2 regions of the Shewanella sp. HL-SH5 genome follow, and region 2 is predicted to be linked to the other one. Evidence: riboswitches for the same ligand, from Rfam matches in the RefSeq annotation. Region 2 holds a riboswitch; the other holds the start of a gene.
The links. Region 2 has a riboswitch for lysine ahead of lysC (lysine-sensitive aspartokinase 3). Riboswitches for the same ligand answer to the same signal wherever they lie in the genome.
Positions count from the first base shown of each region.

Region 1 (8,901 bases), 900 kb from region 2:
CATTCATTAACCGCATCTGTTGAACGATTTAAGTTATAGTTTTTGAGAACTAAAGCATTTAAGTGTTAAAGACGACATTAAGTGCGCTAGGTATTTAATACTTAGAGATAGAAGTGAATGCTCAAAGAGATAAGTGAAATGATATTGTGGTAATTAGTAGAGACTGTAACTAATTTTGTGTAACTGCTAATCAAAATGTCACTTTAATATTAGATTTTTAAAGTGACATTTTTATCATGCTAGCATACCTGGGCTAATCCCATAAAAACTCTCTAAAGTGCTTGCGGCAAACCGACTCATAGGTTTCATTGCCACCTATCGCCACTTGCTCACCTTCTTTCATTGGTTTGCCATCACCGTCTAAACGTACCACCATATTGGCTTTGCGACCACAATGGCAAATCGTCTTTAGCTCAACTAATTTGTCAGCCCAAGCTAACAAATATTGGCTACCAGTAAATAGCTCTCCTTGGAAGTCACTTCGCAGCCCATAACACAATACAGGGATATTTAAATTATCTACCACATGAGTCAGCTGCTTAACCTGTGCTTTTGACAAAAATTGGCTCTCATCGACAAGTACACAATGGATATGTTTCTGTTGATGTGATTGACCAATAATATCACTCAAATCATCGCCACTGGCAAACACTTGCGCATCAGTTTGTATACCAATTCGTGATGCAACAATGCCAACGCCATAGCGATCGTCAATTGATGCTGTCATAACTAACGTGTGCATGCCACGCTCGCGATAATTATAAGAAGATTGTAATAATGAGGTCGATTTACCCGCGTTCATCGACGAATAATAAAAATACAGTTGCGCCAAAATAATGTCCAATATTGTTGCTTTACTAAATTCTACTTTGATATGACCATTAACCACAAATAATAATGCCGCTTAATCTTCATTGAGCGGCATTATTATTCATTTATGAGTAACGGCTAGCGACGTGCATAAAAAGCTAACGCTAACACGCTGATCACAAACACAAGACTACAAGCTAATAATCCACTGATTAATGAGCCAGTAAAGCCAAGCACTGTATAGCCAATAATACTGATAAACGCCACAATTAAGGCATAAGGTAACTGAGTAATCACATGGTCTATATGATGACAACTGGCCCCTGTCGATGACAAAATAGTGGTGTCGGATATAGGTGAACAATGATCACCAAAAACAGCACCAGCAAGCACTGCTGATAACATAGGTAACATCATGCTTGAGTCGCTTCCCATTGCCATATCGGCAGCAATTGGCAACATAATGCCGAAAGTGCCCCAGCTTGTGCCGGTTGAAAAAGCGGTAATACCTGCAAGAATAAATAACACCACAGGTAATAGCTCAAAAGGAATTGAACCTGTGACTAAACTTGCCATATATTTACCGGTTTCTAGCTGACCAATAACTCCAGCAATAGACCAAGCAAACATTAAAATATAGATAGCGGGTAACATTGAACGCGCACCAGCAACCACGCCTTTGACAATTAAATCTATTTCTAACTTTTGAATAAAAACTAAAATTAACGTAATACTAAAACCAATGACTGAGCCATAAAATAATGATTGACTCACTTGAGTATTTTCAAAAGCACCTAAAATAGTAAAGGCTTTGCCATCGGCTGCAAGCACATCTGCACCGCTAGTTATCATAAAGTAAACTGTGGCAACGATTAATGTCAAAATGGGTAAAAATAAACCTATTACTTTCCCCGTATCAGCTTCAGGCAGGTCAGCGTTTGCACCAGGGGGAAGGCCTTTAGATTCATCATAAAGCTCACCTTTTTTGGCATTTAATTCATGTTGGCGCATAGGGCCGACATCAAGACCGAACAAGGCAACACATAATAATAATAGTAACGCGAATATGGCATAAAAATTCATCGGGATCATTTGGACAAACACACTCAAATGACCTGATTCAGTAAATCCATGCGCGGTTAAAATGCCACCAATCAAGGCGATAATGTAGGCCCCCCAGCTTGAGATTGGTGAAATAACACAAATAGGTGCGGCTGTAGAATCTAATAAATAAGCTAATTTAGCCCGCGAGATATGGTATCTGTCGGTAATGGGTTTTGAAATTGAGCCTACCACTAAACTGTTAAAATAATCATCGATAAACACCACGCAGCCTAAAAAGATGGTCATTAACTTGGCATCACGTTTACTGCGAATATGCCCTTTAGCCCAATCAGCGAACGCCCTGGCTGCGCCACTAACGGTTATTAAAGCGGTTATCATGCCTAGCATGACTAAGAAACCTAAGATTTGTAAATTCCAGCTATTTAGCGCGCCATCACTCCAAACCAGCCCTTGGACTGTGTTGAGCAAAAATAGACTACTATCCCCTAAAGAGAACTGAGTAAGTAATAATGCGCCGACCACAATACCCACCCCAAGGGACAGTAATACTTTACGGGTGATAATAGCCAGAACAATGGCAACAAGAGGTGGAAGTAAAGATAGTGCCGAATCGGCATGACTAAGTACGTTCATTATTTATTCATCGAGTATGTATGAATGGAGGCGACTGAACCGGTGTAAGGTAATGTTATACCTTAGAGACACCTGTCCTATCAGTAGCGCTCCATAGTAATTTATCTTTGTCATCCCGACAAAAAATACTATGGCAGTGCTGCACCTATTTGGCGGCAACACCAGCTGTATTGACCGATATCAATAGCAACTTCGGCATTAAATCCTTTCAAGGTAAATCACAGGCATCACCCTACTTACCTTTACTATTATTTAATGCACCTCTACTTAAAGGGTAAAAATGCGAGCACATAAAAACATAGCGGCCGTAAGGTTACCACCCTACGGCCGAATATTGTGACAAAAATCACATTTACAACAAATTATTCAGTGCCGGAATAGCCACAAATAAATCAGCTTCTAGTCCATAATCAGCTACTTGAAAAATTGGTGCTTCAGGATCTTTGTTAATCGCGACAATTACTTTGGAATCTTTCATACCCGCAAGGTGCTGAATTGCGCCAGAAATACCGACTGCAATATACAAATCAGGAGCAACAATTTTACCTGTTTGACCGACCTGTAAATCGTTAGGGACAAAACCCGCATCAACTGCGGCGCGCGAAGCCCCTACCGCGGCACCTAACTTGTCTGCAAGTTGCTCTAGAATAGCGAAGTTTTCACCGCTACCCATTCCACGACCACCAGAGACAATAATACCAGCATTACCTAATTCAGGACGAACTGACTCAGTTAAGCTTTGTGATACAAACTCAGTACGCGCATTAATCACTTCGCCAATATTGGCTAATTCAGCACTGCCAGTTGAAGCAACCGCATCAAATGCACTTGAACGTACTGTCATGACTTTTTTATCATCTAAGCTTTTGACTGTCGCTAATGCATTACCTGCATATATTGGACGTATAAATGTATCTGCGCTTTCTACGTCAATCACTTCAGATATTTGCGCCACATCTAATAAGGCTGCAACACGCGGTAACGTGTCTTTACCTACGCTTGAGGCTGCGGATAAAATATGTGAATAGTCAGCAGACAAACTCAAAATTAACTTAGCTAAGTTTTCGGCTAATTGGTTAGCATATGCAGCTGAGTCAGCCACAATGACTTTATTAACGCCAGCTAATGTTTGCGCCATTTTGGCCGCTTCACTACATTGAGCTCCAGCCACTAAAATGTGAATATCACCACCAATTGCAGTAGCCGCTGCAACCACTTTGGCTGTGTCGGCTTTTAAATGCACATTATCGTGTTCAGCTAAAACTAAAATGGTCATATTAGATCACCTTCGCTTCGTTTTTTAATTTTTCGACAAGTTCTTCAACAGAAGACACCATGATGCCAGCTTTACGTTCTGCTGGAGGCGTAACTTTCAATACGGTTTGATGTGCTTTCAACGTTACACCTAAGTCGGAGATAGATAATATTTCCAGAGGCTTACGCTTAGCTTTCATAATATTTGGTAATGAAGCATAACGAGGTTCATTTAAACGCAAATCAACTGTCACAACCGCTGGCAATGGCATTTTCAACGTTTGTAAACCGCCATCGACTTCACGGGTTACCACAATAGTCTCGCCATCAATTTTAACTTCTGATGCAAAAGTGGCTTGTGGCATGTCAGCAAGTGCTGCCAACATTTGGCCAGTTTGATTGTTGTCACCATCAATAGATTGCTTACCAAATATCACCAGTTGAGCCTGTTCTTTTAGCTGAACGGCATGCAGTAACTTAGCAATTGAGAGTGATACTAACTCTTCTTCGGTTTCAACATGGACGGCACGATCTGCACCTAAAGCCATTGCCGTTCTTAATTGCTCTTGCACCGTTTTCGGACCAACGCTAACAACAACAACTTCAGTCGCAATTCCAGCTTCTTTGAGGCGAACCGCTTCTTCAACTGCAATTTCACAAAATGGGTTTAATGCCATTTTTAGATTGGCGGTATCAACATTTGAATTATCAGCTTTTACTCTGACCTTTACATTGGCATCAACGACGCGCTTTACAGGCACCAATATTTTCATAGGGTTTCCTTCCTACACCTTGTCTATAGACAACACATTGGCCAATGCCAATGCAAGATAGCTCAACTTTACGACCTGTTAACGTTAACGTCAACCTAAGTTAAACGCTTGTTTGAAAAAATATAGCATACAAATTGGCAAGCTAAAGTAACATTTTTCACTTATATGCACCCATAATGTCGTTTTTAACAGCCTTTTTAGGCTAATTAATAAAATAAGCTTATTTTTGATAAATTAAATTGATCAAGGCTCAATATCTTTCTATTATTACGGTTATTGATAAATACTATTTTATTAATTTGTTATTAACTTATTTGAATGTATTGCTCAAAAATAAAGCTTGATGTTAAAAGTTAACCTCGAAGGAATTATTTCTAAGGAATGAGATATTTTTGATTATGCTTTTAGTACTGACATGTATCAATCAAGATTAATGGCCATAATATGCGGCATTTATTCATTCAACGTCAGAACTAACAAATAAAAACTATGTAAATTCCAATTCATTAGGACGTTTAATATTATGAGTGATTTTTTAGATATTTTAACCCATGGTCGTCGTTTTAAAGCTGCTGTAAAAGAACTCAGTATTGAAGATCTTACCGATCTTGCTGCTAAACTTGATAAAATTATCGTTGAACGTGAAGAAGAAGCCAAAGCAGATGAAGCGGCAAATGCTAAAAGAAATGCTCTTATTGCTGGTATTTTAGCTCAAATCGAAAACAGTGGTTTATCGATTGAAGATCTTGGCGAAGTCACAGCAAGCAAATCAGCACCTAAAAAACGCGCTCCTCGTCCAGCAAAATATCAAATCACCTTAGACGGTGAGTTAATTCAATGGACTGGCCAAGGCCGTATGCCAACGGTATTTAAAAAAGAAGTTGATGCTGGTAAATCCATGAGTGCCTTTTTAATTCCTGGCATGGAATAATAGTTCAAGCATTAATAATAAACGCTTACTTCGGTAGGCGTTTTTTTTAAACAAATTAAAGTTTGCCTTTACCTCTAATAAAGAGAGAGTAAACTATAATTAAATTGAATTAAGTGAGCACATCTATGTTTTCGCCTATCCTTAAAGTGTTAACCCTTTCATCTTTTTCTTTATTATTAACAGCTTGTGCAGGTGACTATGCCTTTAACAGTAATCTTGATCCCAAAGCGATTAATGAATACTTTAAAGTGGGTGATGTCACTGTTTATGAAGAAAACAACCTACCAAAAGGCAATTATGCCATTATTGGTTTAGCTGAGGGTGAGGTTTGTCAGGAGCAATCAAACGATGCACCTGCATCGATTCAAGATGCGAGAACTGAAGCCCGTAAAAAAGCTGCAGATATGGGTGCCAATGGCATTATTATCAAACAATGCTTGATCATTGAAGAACAGGATAAAGCCTGTGTTAGTCGCAGTTTGTGTATTGGACAAGCCATTAAACACGAGCAAGAAAAATAATATTTTATTTTAGTCATTTTATCGCTGCAATATCAGACTTTATTATATTGCAGCTCCTTTTTATACCTAGTTGATAAGCCATCATGTTTACATCTCAAATTAGTGCAGTCGCAATTTGCCGAACCCCTTATAAACAAAAATTTGGTATTCCTCGCCAGCCTGGATTAGTTGATGTAAAAGGTTATATTGAACTTGCTCCAGCGTTAAATACTGTTGATGCAATTAGAGGAATTGAACAATATTCTCATCTATGGTTATTATTTTGTTTTCATGAAAATTTAGCTCAAGGCTGGAAAACAACCGTTCGTCCACCTCGTTTAGGTGGCAACGAAAAACTGGGTGTATTTGCGACACGTTCAACTTTTAGGCCAAACGGTATTGGACAGTCTGTGGTTAAATTACACGGCATTGTGAAACGAAAAGGCAAAGTGTGTCTTGAAATATCCGGCATGGATTTATTAGATGGCACGCCTATTATCGATATAAAACCTTATATTCCCTTTTCAGATGCCATTACAGACGCCAAGGGCGGTATAGCACAGGAGGCGCCTGAGTTAATAAAGGTTGTTTTTTCTGATAATGCGAGTGTTCAGTTATCAACACTTGCAGAAAATGAAAAATATGCTCAATTACAGCCGCTAATTAGTGCAGTATTAGCCCAAGACCCTAGGCCTGCTTACAAAAAAGCAAAAGAGGATCTCAAAATCTATCAAGTCGCCCTATATGACCTTGATATTTTGTGGCAGGTGATTGATAACCAAATTATCGTATTAATGTTAAAACCCACGTCTGTGGTTTTGCTTGATGAGTAAATGAGGACAGAACGTTGGCATTACTCGATTACCAAGAGCAGCAGAAAAAAAGACTGTCCTGGATGCCCTGGCTTTACTTCAATCTAAAACCCAAATTATTAGAGTGGGTAACGCCCTGGCAGCTGGATATTCAAACTAAATTAACTCAGCTTGAAACCATTAGCATTGGTCAGCAATGTTTTATTGCGCCTGAAGCAGAATTATTTGCAGAGCCTGGTCGAAATATTACTATCGGCAATAAATGTATGATTGCTGCTGACGTATTTATGCACGGCCCTATAAAGTTAGGCGATGAAGTGGCTATTAATCATAGTTGCAGTTTAGATGGTGGTCAGGCAGGTATTCATATTGGCTCACAAACTCGCATTGCAAATAATGTCACTGTGTATGCTTTTAATCATGGCATGTCACCCGACTCGCCTATTTATCAACAACCAACATCATCAAAAGGCATTATAATAGGTCAAGATGTATGGATTGGCGCTCAAGCGGGTTTGGTCGATGGTATCACCATAGGCGACAAAGCCATTATTGGGATGGGTAGCATTGTGACTAAAGACGTCGCCGCATACGCTATTGTGGCTGGCAATCCGGCTAAAGTGATTGGTGATAGACGTGATAAATAACCCTTATCTACCGCAAAACAATAATTCAATGTCTATATCCCAAGTTGTTAAAGTAACTTTACTCAATGACTAATAATCAGGTGACATAAACGCTTCAAGTGCTAAAATGACCTCCATTGATTTTTACTCATAATGGATACTGGAATGCGAGTTAGTAAGTACCTGCTTTCAACACAAAAAGAAACCCCTGCAAATGCAGAAGTCATTAGCCATCAGTTAATGCTACGTGCGGGTATGATCCGTCGTAATGCGTCAGGTTTATACAGCTGGTTGCCGTCAGGTTTACGAGTTCTTCGTAAAGTCGAAGGTATCGTGCGTGAAGAAATGAACAATGCAGGTGCTATAGAAATTCTTATGCCGTTAGTCCAACCTGCTGACTTATGGATGGAAACTGGCCGTTGGGAAAAATTTGGCCCGGAACTACTTCGCTTCCAAGACCGTCATAACCGTGATTTCGTATTAGGCCCAACTCACGAAGAAGTGATTACTGACTTAGTACGTAAAGAATTAAGTTCGTACAAACAGTTACCGATAAACCTCTATCAAATTCAAACCAAATTCCGTGATGAAGTTCGTCCACGTTTTGGTGTTATGCGTGCTCGTGAATTTTTAATGAAAGACGCTTACTCATTCCATTTAGATCAACAAACCATGGATGAAACTTATCAGTCCATGTATACCGCTTACAGCAATATTTTAAGCCGTATGGGATTAGAGTTCCGCCCTGTTCTTGCTGATACAGGCTCAATTGGTGGCAGTGTTTCGCATGAGTTTCATGTATTAGCGAACAGTGGCGAAGACTTAATTGCTTATTCTACTGGCAGTGATTATGCAGCGAACATAGAGAAAGCTGAATCGCCAATGCCGACGCTAACCCGTCAAGAACCGACTCAAGAGCTAAAGCCAGTCGATACACCGAATGCAAAAACTATTGCTGAGTTAGTTGAACAGTTTACCCTTGATATCACTAAAACGATTAAAACATTAATCGTTAAAGGCGCATCAGAAGACGCACCTTTAGTGGCATTAATTGTGCGAGGCGATCACGAACTCAATGAAATCAAAGCCGATAAACTTGAAGCTGTTGCATCACCTTTAGAGTTTGCCACTGAAGCTGAAATTCGAGCGGCTGTAGGTGCAGGACCAGGTTCTCTTGGCCCTGTAGGATTGAACATGCCAATTATTATCGATCACAGTGTGGCGGTATTAAGCGACTTTGCTGCTGGTGCAAACCAAGATGATAAGCATCTCTTTGGTATCAACTGGGAGCGTGACTTACCTTTAGCGGTAGCTGCCGATATTCGTAATGTGGTCGAAGGTGAAGCAACACCAGATGGTCTGGGCACCTATGCAATGGCACGTGGTATTGAAGTGGGTCATATTTTCCAATTAGGCACTAACTATTCAAAATCAATGAACGCGACTGTACTTGATGAAAATGGTAAAGCCCAAGTATTATTAATGGGATGTTATGGT
Region 1 is NZ_CP195038.1:2,617,413-2,626,313, forward strand. Features, by position in the region: gene ACRWQM_RS11380 (methyl-accepting chemotaxis protein) at 1-39, shown strand, start outside; gene ACRWQM_RS11385 (thymidine kinase) at 254-832, opposite strand; gene ACRWQM_RS11390 (Na+/H+ antiporter NhaC family protein) at 949-2,508, opposite strand; lysine riboswitch at 2,585-2,782, opposite strand; gene ACRWQM_RS11395 (electron transfer flavoprotein subunit alpha/FixB family protein) at 2,861-3,784, opposite strand; gene ACRWQM_RS11400 (electron transfer flavoprotein subunit beta/FixA family protein) at 3,786-4,535, opposite strand; gene ACRWQM_RS11405 (H-NS family histone-like protein) at 5,059-5,466, shown strand; gene rcsF (Rcs stress response system protein RcsF) at 5,592-5,987, shown strand; gene tsaA (tRNA (N6-threonylcarbamoyladenosine(37)-N6)-methyltransferase TrmO) at 6,068-6,799, shown strand; gene ACRWQM_RS11420 (acyltransferase) at 6,862-7,425, shown strand; gene ACRWQM_RS11425 (proline--tRNA ligase) at 7,570-8,901, shown strand, end outside.
Region 1: it holds a riboswitch for lysine, as region 2 does, so the genes downstream of both, ACRWQM_RS11390 (Na+/H+ antiporter NhaC family protein) here and lysC (lysine-sensitive aspartokinase 3) in region 2, are expected to answer to the same signal.

Region 2 (8,901 bases):
GCGCGCTAATGTAGCAAAGGTTTCAGCTAAAAAACCCTGGGCGTGAAGCATTTGCAAGCTATGCAGATTTAATAAGGTTTGGTCACGGCGTAATGCCACCGCGCGGTAAACTGGCGTATCTTCTACTTGATGACGGATCCAGGTTCCACCCGCTTCAGGGTCTTTACTTGAACCGACAAACACCTGAATTTTCTGGCGAACAGCTGGAAGTATCGTTGCTGGATGCAATACTTTTGCACCAAAAGTGGCCATTTCAGCGGCTTCATTAAAACTGATTTCAGCAATCGGGCGGGCATTTGGGGCTAAACGTGGGTCTGTGGTATAAATGCCAGCAACATCGGTCCAAATTTCAACCGCATGGGCAGATAAAGCTTCAGCTAATAAAGCGGCTGAATAATCACTACCACCACGACCTAATGTTGTAGTGCGCCCCTGCTCATCGGCCCCAATAAATCCCTGAGTAACAATAATACTGGTGCTTAATAGTGGTTGTAAAAAATCACCCGATAAATGAGCAATTTGTTCAATTTGAGGTTCAGCACGACCAAAATGACTATCGGTACGCAGCACTTGGCGTACATCAAAAGCCTGGGAAGATGTGCCTTTTTCACGGATAACAGCTGAGAACAATACCGACGAACAATGCTCTCCCATAGACAGCAGCTCATCCATCGCTGCTTTACTGCGATCAAGAATTAATGATTCACTTAACACAGACATTCGGCTTAAAAGCTTATCAATTTGCGCAGCTATGTCCTGTGGCTGGCTCAATTCATCAATAATACGATATTGAATTTGGGCAACTTGTTTAAGCAAGCTTAGACGACGTTCGTCGTTGACATTAGCACTGGTAAGTTCAACTAATAAGTTGGTTACACCGCTAGATGCACTGACCACCACTAAACGGGTATTAGGATTGGATAAAACGATATCAGCACAACGGCTCATAGCTGAGAAATCAGCAACAGAGGTTCCGCCAAACTTGGCTACAACTAATTGATTTAACGACATATAATACACTCCGAACTAAACTTCGTTCGAAGAGCCTGGTGCAAAGATAACGCACCCTTAAAGAAGGGAAACAGCAATCACCACCAGAAGCTCTCCACCAAATAACAGGTGACAATCGCTAGGATTCAACCTAAGCGACCGATAAATAAGTTAACCAAATCTTATTGTATCTCGGCGTTAATCTCCCTCGTAAGCTGTCATGGGAATTGGTCTTCCTCAAGCTTACTACCTAGTTAACGCTCCTCTTCTGTGCCTCCCTAAGGAGGGACCAGCAAAATAACAATAAACCTAGGGTTAAGTCAATGCGCAAGATTGCAAGTTGAGTAAAAATAAACAAATGCATTATTTGCAGTAACGTACAATGAGGATTTGGCAGTAAAAAAGCGATTAGATGTGGTTTTGGGTAAGTTATGGGCAGGATAAAGATGACATTGTAAATGCAGAATGCTAATAGTGAGGTAAACGGAGCTTTAATATAAAATCAGTCGTTGGTATTAGCTCATTACACTCATTTGTTAAATTTATTGTCCCAATTAAAAATTAACAAATGAAAATAAAGCGATTTAACAACATTCAGGGAAATCACTGACTAAACGTAAACGTTGATTAAAGGCTCCCATTTGCACCTCACTTTTGTGCTGATCAAAGCAGGCTACAAGCGATAATAAGCCTTGATTAACATAGTAAATTGCATGTTGCTTAAACTCTCTACCTAACTCAATCGCTTGATTTTTATCAATAAAAATAGCCCAACTTTTTTCAACATGTGACAAATCAGGCGCAACACCCATTAAGCAACGGTAAGGGCTTTGATATTGAAGGATTTTCAGTTGCAGTTCACGATCTAATAAGCGGTTTTGGCTCGGAGTAAGTAAGCACCCTAATGGGTTATGAGCAGTAATAATAGCGAAAGAAAAATCAGGTGATAATGACTGGGTTAGCAAAAAGTGCGTTTTTTGATAGTCCTGCCACACAGTATCGATAACATTTTGCATAATAAATTCCACTAGATAAGCCCAAAAGAGTGTAGCAGAAAGGATTTAATAGCGAAAGAAATGTAAATTTCATAGTAATAAAATATACATTTAACTATTTTAAATCAATTAACTAAACATAATCACACTCATTTTTTATACTTAATAAATTATTTTTTTTAACATTTCATTTGTTAACAAATGCAAATAAAGGGTACAATAGCCGTCAGTTACTGATTGATCGTCACAAAAAGCAGCTTTTAAGGCAAATTTTTACGATTAATACTATTAAGCTAAGACTTTACCGCCGTAAAATTACTGTCATATTGTTAGGTGTCTGTTTAAAAATTTCATTTTAGTTATGTCTAAATAGGAACTTTTAACTATCTTTAGGTTCACAGTCTACAGCGGTACGTATTGTTGCCATGATGAAAGGTTTTTTAAGTCTTAGTAAAACTCACTCTAAGCTATTGCTTAAAATAGCAATTAAAAACATTAGAGAATAAGAGAGTGTTTAAATTCAAGGCAGACAATGTTAAACACCAATAATCCAGAATTTCTAACGTATGCAGTTAAGCGTACGTAAACACTAGCCCAATGCTAGATAACAAATTTTATTAATTTTTAGGTAATTTTATTATGCAAAATCCACATATTTTAATTGTTGAAGACGAAGCTGTAACCCGTAATACCCTACGTAGCATATTTGAAGCTGAAGGTTATGTTGTTACTGAAGCTAATGATGGCGCTGAAATGCACAAAGCCATGCTTGAAAATAAAATTAACCTCGTGGTGATGGACATCAACCTACCAGGTAAAAATGGTTTGTTATTAGCGCGCGAACTTCGTGAAATCAACAATATCGGCTTAATTTTCCTAACCGGTCGTGATAACGAAGTTGATAAAATTTTAGGACTAGAAATTGGTGCTGATGATTACATCACTAAGCCATTTAACCCACGCGAATTAACCATTCGTGCGCGTAACTTATTAACTCGTGTAAACAGTGCCGTCACTGAGAGCGAAGAGAAAGGGTCTGTTGAATACTACCGTTTCAATGACTGGAGCTTAGAGATTAATAGCCGCTCATTAGTAAATCCACAGGGTGAATCTTACAAGTTACCACGCAGTGAATTCCGTGCCATGCTTCACTTTGTAGAAAACCCGGGCAAAATACTAACCCGTGCAGATCTACTAATGAAAATGACTGGCCGTGAGCTTAAGCCACATGATCGTACTGTTGATGTCACCATTCGTCGTATTCGTAAGCACTTTGAAAGCTTAGCTGATACGCCTGAAATCATCGCGACCATCCACGGTGAAGGCTATCGTTTTTGTGGTCACTTAGAAGATTAATTATCGACCATCACATATGGGTACGATAAAATAAAACCGAGCCTATACTCGGTTTTTTTATGTCTGAGGTTATTTTTATGGTATGAATTAGACGGGTTGATTTATCCTCCTATTCTGATGATTTAAAGTTTATATAATTTGATTCCGTTATGCCCCATGACTAATATACTGCTATCTACCGTTAACGAACATTAAATGGATTAATCCATCATGGCCAATAAGTTACTGTTACTGACGCGTGAAAATGAAATTTATCGAGAGTTAATAACCCAATCTAACTTACCCGATTTAGTCATCTTAAATAACGAGTCAGACAGTATTATTGAAGCCGATATTTGGTTTGCCGAACCCGCTCTTGCTGCACCATTAATTAGTCAGGCTAAAAATTTACGTTGGCTGCAATCAACCTTCGCTGGCGTAGATAAACTCGTCATGCCAACACTGAGACGTGATTATCTACTGACTAATATTAAAGGTATTTTTGGCCCATTAATGAGTGAGTATCTATTTGGTTATTTACTTGCTCACCAGCGTGAGCACCTTAAGTATAAACAGCAACAGCAGCAAAAAAATTGGTTACCAGGAGGTTATAGAACGCTGCAGGGTCAAAATATACTGCTACTTGGCACAGGCTCAATAGCACAACATATTGCAGCAACAGCGAAGCATTTTGGGATGACAGTAACAGGGATAAATCGATTAGGTACTGCAACCTATGGATTTGATCGGGTCGATAGTATTGATAACTTAGCTCAACACCTCAGTCAAGCCGATGTAGTGGCCAGTATTTTACCTAATACCCCCGACACCGATAATATTCTCAACCAGCAAAACTTAAGCTTACTAAAACCAGAAGCCATCATTTGCAATTTAGGACGTGGCAATGTGCTCGATTTAGATGTACTCACAGGTCAATTAAATCAAACACCAAATCAACAGGCTATTTTGGACGTATTTAGTCAAGAACCCTTGCCTAAAACGCATCCAATTTGGTCATGTGCTAATGCTATTATTACTCCTCATATCGCTGCACCGAGTTTCCCCGAGCAAATTGTTGCGCTATTTAGCAGCAATTATCAGTTATGGCAAAATCAACAACCATTAAATTTTATTGTCGATTTTGATAAAGGCTATTAAAGATCAGTAGCTTAATTTAACTCCTTATATTGCAGACAGTATAAAAACAATAAATGTCGTATTTTTATCCAAAAAGTTATTGCCAATGATAACCGTTTTCATTTAGAATTAGATTCATCCAAGGGAATGACTATATTGATATCCCTTTTTCATCTGAGTTCTAGAGGCTAATATGTACGTTTGTCTTTGTCATGCAATTACAGATAAGCAAATTAAAGAAGCAGTTCGCCAAGGCGATTGCTCGTTAGCTGATGTCAGAAAGCGTTTAGGTGTAGCCGATCAATGTGGCAAATGTGCCAGAATGGCAAGCCAGATTATTAGCACTCAATTAGAGTTCGAGCCAAACTTCTACGAAGTAGCCTAAACCACAAGATTATTTAAAGCCCCTAATTCAATAAAAATGCAGCCAGATGGCTGCATTTTTGTTTATGGGTTTGAGTAGCATTTATTATCCCGAGCTGAGGTTACTTATAATTTATCAGCGCAATATTTTAATACTATTAAAAAAACGGCGATGTTGAATCTTCAGACACTTTTATCATTAACGGCTCATACTGCCAGACCTGATTAATTATATCTGCCGTTAATACTTCACTAGGGCTGCCATCTCCAACAACAATCCCTTGATTCAAAATCACTCATTTAAGTGCTGATAACGCAACTTTATCTAATTGTTGAACGACTAGAAGATTACCTTACTGCAGGCTCAATGTTAGTGGATATAGCCCCATTTGTACCACTTCAAATACCTTGAAAGAAAACGTCACTGAGGCACGTTTTGGCGAGATGGTTGATAATTTAGCAGTGCTAACCGACTTCAATCTATTTAAGCTCAATCCACATCAGGGTTTATATGTTAAAGGGTTTGGTCAGGCATTTAGTTTGTCAGGCGCAGAGCTATTAGATGTAGATTGGAAGCGTGATGGCCACCACGGTAGTGCGGAAAAAATAGTTAAAATCGCCTAATTTTTATACTTGTCTAGAACAAGCATTTTGGCTGAATTTTTTACTCCCTCTCACTGAAAATCATCATTATAAATCAACAAAAAAGCTCACGTTAACAACATGAGCTTTTTTGCATTAAGCATTGTATAGCGAGTCAGTATTTAACTGCTGACTTTGATTTGATGAATTACTCTTCACTGTCCAGCTTATCAATTACGTTATTATCACTGGCAGTACCCATAGCTTCAATTTCAACGCTGTCTACTCGCTGCAAGCCTCTTGGCAGTTTAGCGCCACGTCGGCCACGCTCGCCGCGATAATGCTCTAAATCACTGGCTTTAAGGGTGAGTTTACGCTTACCGGCCCACAGAGTCACTGCTGCCCCACTTGGCACTACGTTTAAGTGCATTAGTAATTCTTCACGATTTTTGGCACGCTCGGTTGGAATACCAATAATTTTATTGCCTTTACCTTTAGATAATTGTGGTAAGGCATCTAAACTGAACATCAGCATACGCCCTTCACTGGTGATGGCTAATAAAGCATCATCAGCACCTTTAGTAATAAGCTTAGGTGTTAGCACCTGCGCATTAGCTGGTAAAGATAACAAAGCTTTACCCGCTTTATTACGGCTGACCATGTCTGAGTATGCACCAATAAAGCCATAACCTGCGTCACTGGCTAATAGGTAACATTGTTCGTCCTCACCCATAATGACATGTCGCATCACAGCGCCAGGCGCCATATTAAAGCGAGTCGTGATCGGTTCGCCCTGGCTTCTAGCCGATGGTAAAGTATGGCTGTCGGTGGCAAATGCACGACCTGATGAGTCGACAAATACTGCCGCTTGATTACTTTTACCTATGGCGCTGCACAAGTAACTGTCACCCGCTTTATAGCTTAAGCTTTGTGGGTCAACATCATGGCCTTTAGCACAACGTACCCAACCTTTATCAGACAATACAACCGTAACAGCTTCTGTAGGAATAAGTTCTTGTTCGGTTAATGCCTTTGATTCTTTGCGTTGAATAATTGGCGAGCGACGATCGTCACCAAATGTTTCACCATCTTGAATTAGCTCTTTTTTCACTAAGGTTTTTAAGCGGCGATCTGAACTTAAAATCAGTTCTAGCTTGTCACGCTCAGCCATTAACTCGTCTTGCTCAGCTTTGATTTTAAATTCTTCTAGCTTGCCAAGGTGACGTAGTTTTAACTCTAAAATGGATTCAGCTTGTTTGTCACTTAAGTTAAAACGAGCCATTAACTCCGCTTTAGGATCATCATGAAAGCGAATAATTTCAATCACTTCATCGATGTTTAAAAACGCGACCATTAAGGCTTCAAGAATATGCAGACGCGCAATCACTTTGTCTAAACGGAATTGTAAACGACGGGTCACCGTAGACACGCGGTACTCTAGCCATTCAGTTAACATGGTCAGCAGGCCTTTCACCTGCGGGCGACCATCAAGTCCAAGCACGTTTAAGTTGATGCGAAAGCTTTTCTCTAAATCCGTTGTAGCAAATAGATGGGTCATTAATTGGTCGCAATCAACTCGATTTGAGCGCGGAACAACGACTAACCTCACAGGATTTTCATGATCAGATTCATCACGTAAATCACTTACCATTGGCAGCTTTTTGGCCTGCATTTGCAAGGCAATTTGCTCTAGAATTTTGCCACTACCCGCCTGATGTGGCAGTGATGTGATGATAATTTCATGATTATCAATACTGTATACCGCGCGCATTTTAATTGAGCCACGACCGGTTTCGTAAATTTTGGCAATATCAGCACTTGGGGTAATAATTTCTGCTTCGGTTGGATAATCTGGCCCAGGGACCAGTTCCATTAAACGTGCTAAATCGGTTTTAGGGTTGTCTAATAACTCGACACAGGCAGAGACTAATTCACGCACATTATGCGGCGGAATATCGGTTGCCATACCGACTGCAATACCGGTGATGCCGTTTAATAAAATATGCGGTAGTCGAGCAGGTAATGTTTTAGGCTCTTTCATGGTGCCGTCAAAGTTAACGCCCCACTCTACCGTGCCTTGGGCTAACTCTGACAATAATACTTCTGAAAACTTAGACAGAGTCGCTTCGGTATAACGCATCGCCGCAAACGATTTAGGATCATCTGGGGCACCCCAGTTACCTTGACCTTTTACTAGCGGATAACGATATGAGAAAGGCTGTGCCATTAATACCATAGCTTCATAACACGCGCTGTCACCATGGGGATGATATTTACCTAACACATCACCGACAGTACGAGCTGACTTTTTAGGCTTAGATTGCGCATTAAGGCCAAGTTCGCTCATGGCATAGATGATACGACGCTGTACTGGCTTTAAACCATCACCAATATGCGGCAATGCACGATCCATGATCACGTACATTGAATAATTTAAATAAGCCTCTTCGGTGAATCGGCGTAATGGCATTTGCTCAACGCCATCTAGGCTTAATTCAATCGCATCACTCATCTGTGCTTTCCTGTATTGGATCAGTGGCTTTATAGAACAAACGGTATATATTGCCCTTTAAGTCATCTGAAATATAAATTGCGCCATCTGGTGCGGTTAGCAAATCAAATGGTCGGGCGACGGGAAACTCTCCGTCTAAAAAGCTCACTACGGTTTCCCGGTGTGCAATAGTTGTTTTCGGCTGGCTGTTATCTAGTGCCAGCATCACTATTTGATAGCCCACTTTACTTGAACGGTTCCATGAACCATTTTCAGCCACAAATAACTGCTGTTGATAACGCTCTGGAAACTGAGTGCCGGTATAAAAATGTAATCCGGTTGGGGCTACATGAGCCGGTAATTCAAAAACAGGTGGAGTAATTTTTAAATTGGTTGGCTTATCATATGCGGGTTCTTTGATATCACTTGCATGTATGTAGGGAAAGCCAAAATGAGTGCCTTTTATGTCCAGTCGATTAATCTCATCGGCGGGTAAATTGTCGCCCATCCAGTTGCGGCCTAAATCCGCAAACCACATTTGGTTAGTGCCAGGTTCCCAATCAAAACCCGTTACACTGCGAATACCTAAGGCAACTTGCTCACTAGCACCGGTTTGCACATTAATGGCTAGCACACTGCCATAGGGAGCTGGTGCTTCACACACATTACAGGGCATACCTAAGGCTACATATAATCGTCCATCTGGGCCAAAACGCATCGCGCGGCTATAGCGTTTCTCTAAGTCAGGTAGATTTGAGTAGACTTCTTTAGCACGTGATGGGCGTCGTAAACGATCTTCAATCTCTTCATATTTGATAATTCTGTCTTCTTCACTGACATAAAGATCGCCTTTATAAAATGCTAGAGCGTCAGGGTTTTCAAGCCCTCTGGCGATAACATATCGTTTATCCACCTGACCATCCTGATCATTATCGACCAATGCGTAAATGGTGCCATTTTTTTGCGAACCAACAAATAAGGTGCCATGTTCACCTAATGCCATTTGTT
Region 2 is NZ_CP195038.1:3,514,672-3,523,572, forward strand. Features, by position in the region: gene lysC (lysine-sensitive aspartokinase 3) at 1-1,011, opposite strand, end outside; lysine riboswitch at 1,091-1,266, opposite strand; gene ACRWQM_RS15315 (DUF3293 domain-containing protein) at 1,575-2,006, opposite strand; gene arcA (two-component system response regulator ArcA) at 2,625-3,341, shown strand; gene ACRWQM_RS15325 (D-2-hydroxyacid dehydrogenase) at 3,552-4,478, shown strand; gene ACRWQM_RS15330 (bacterioferritin-associated ferredoxin) at 4,651-4,842, shown strand; gene ACRWQM_RS15335 (hypothetical protein) at 4,979-5,110, opposite strand; partial or broken gene ACRWQM_RS15340 (hypothetical protein) at 5,241-5,444, shown strand; gene parC (DNA topoisomerase IV subunit A) at 5,611-7,914, opposite strand; gene ACRWQM_RS15350 (PQQ-dependent sugar dehydrogenase) at 7,907-8,901, opposite strand, start outside.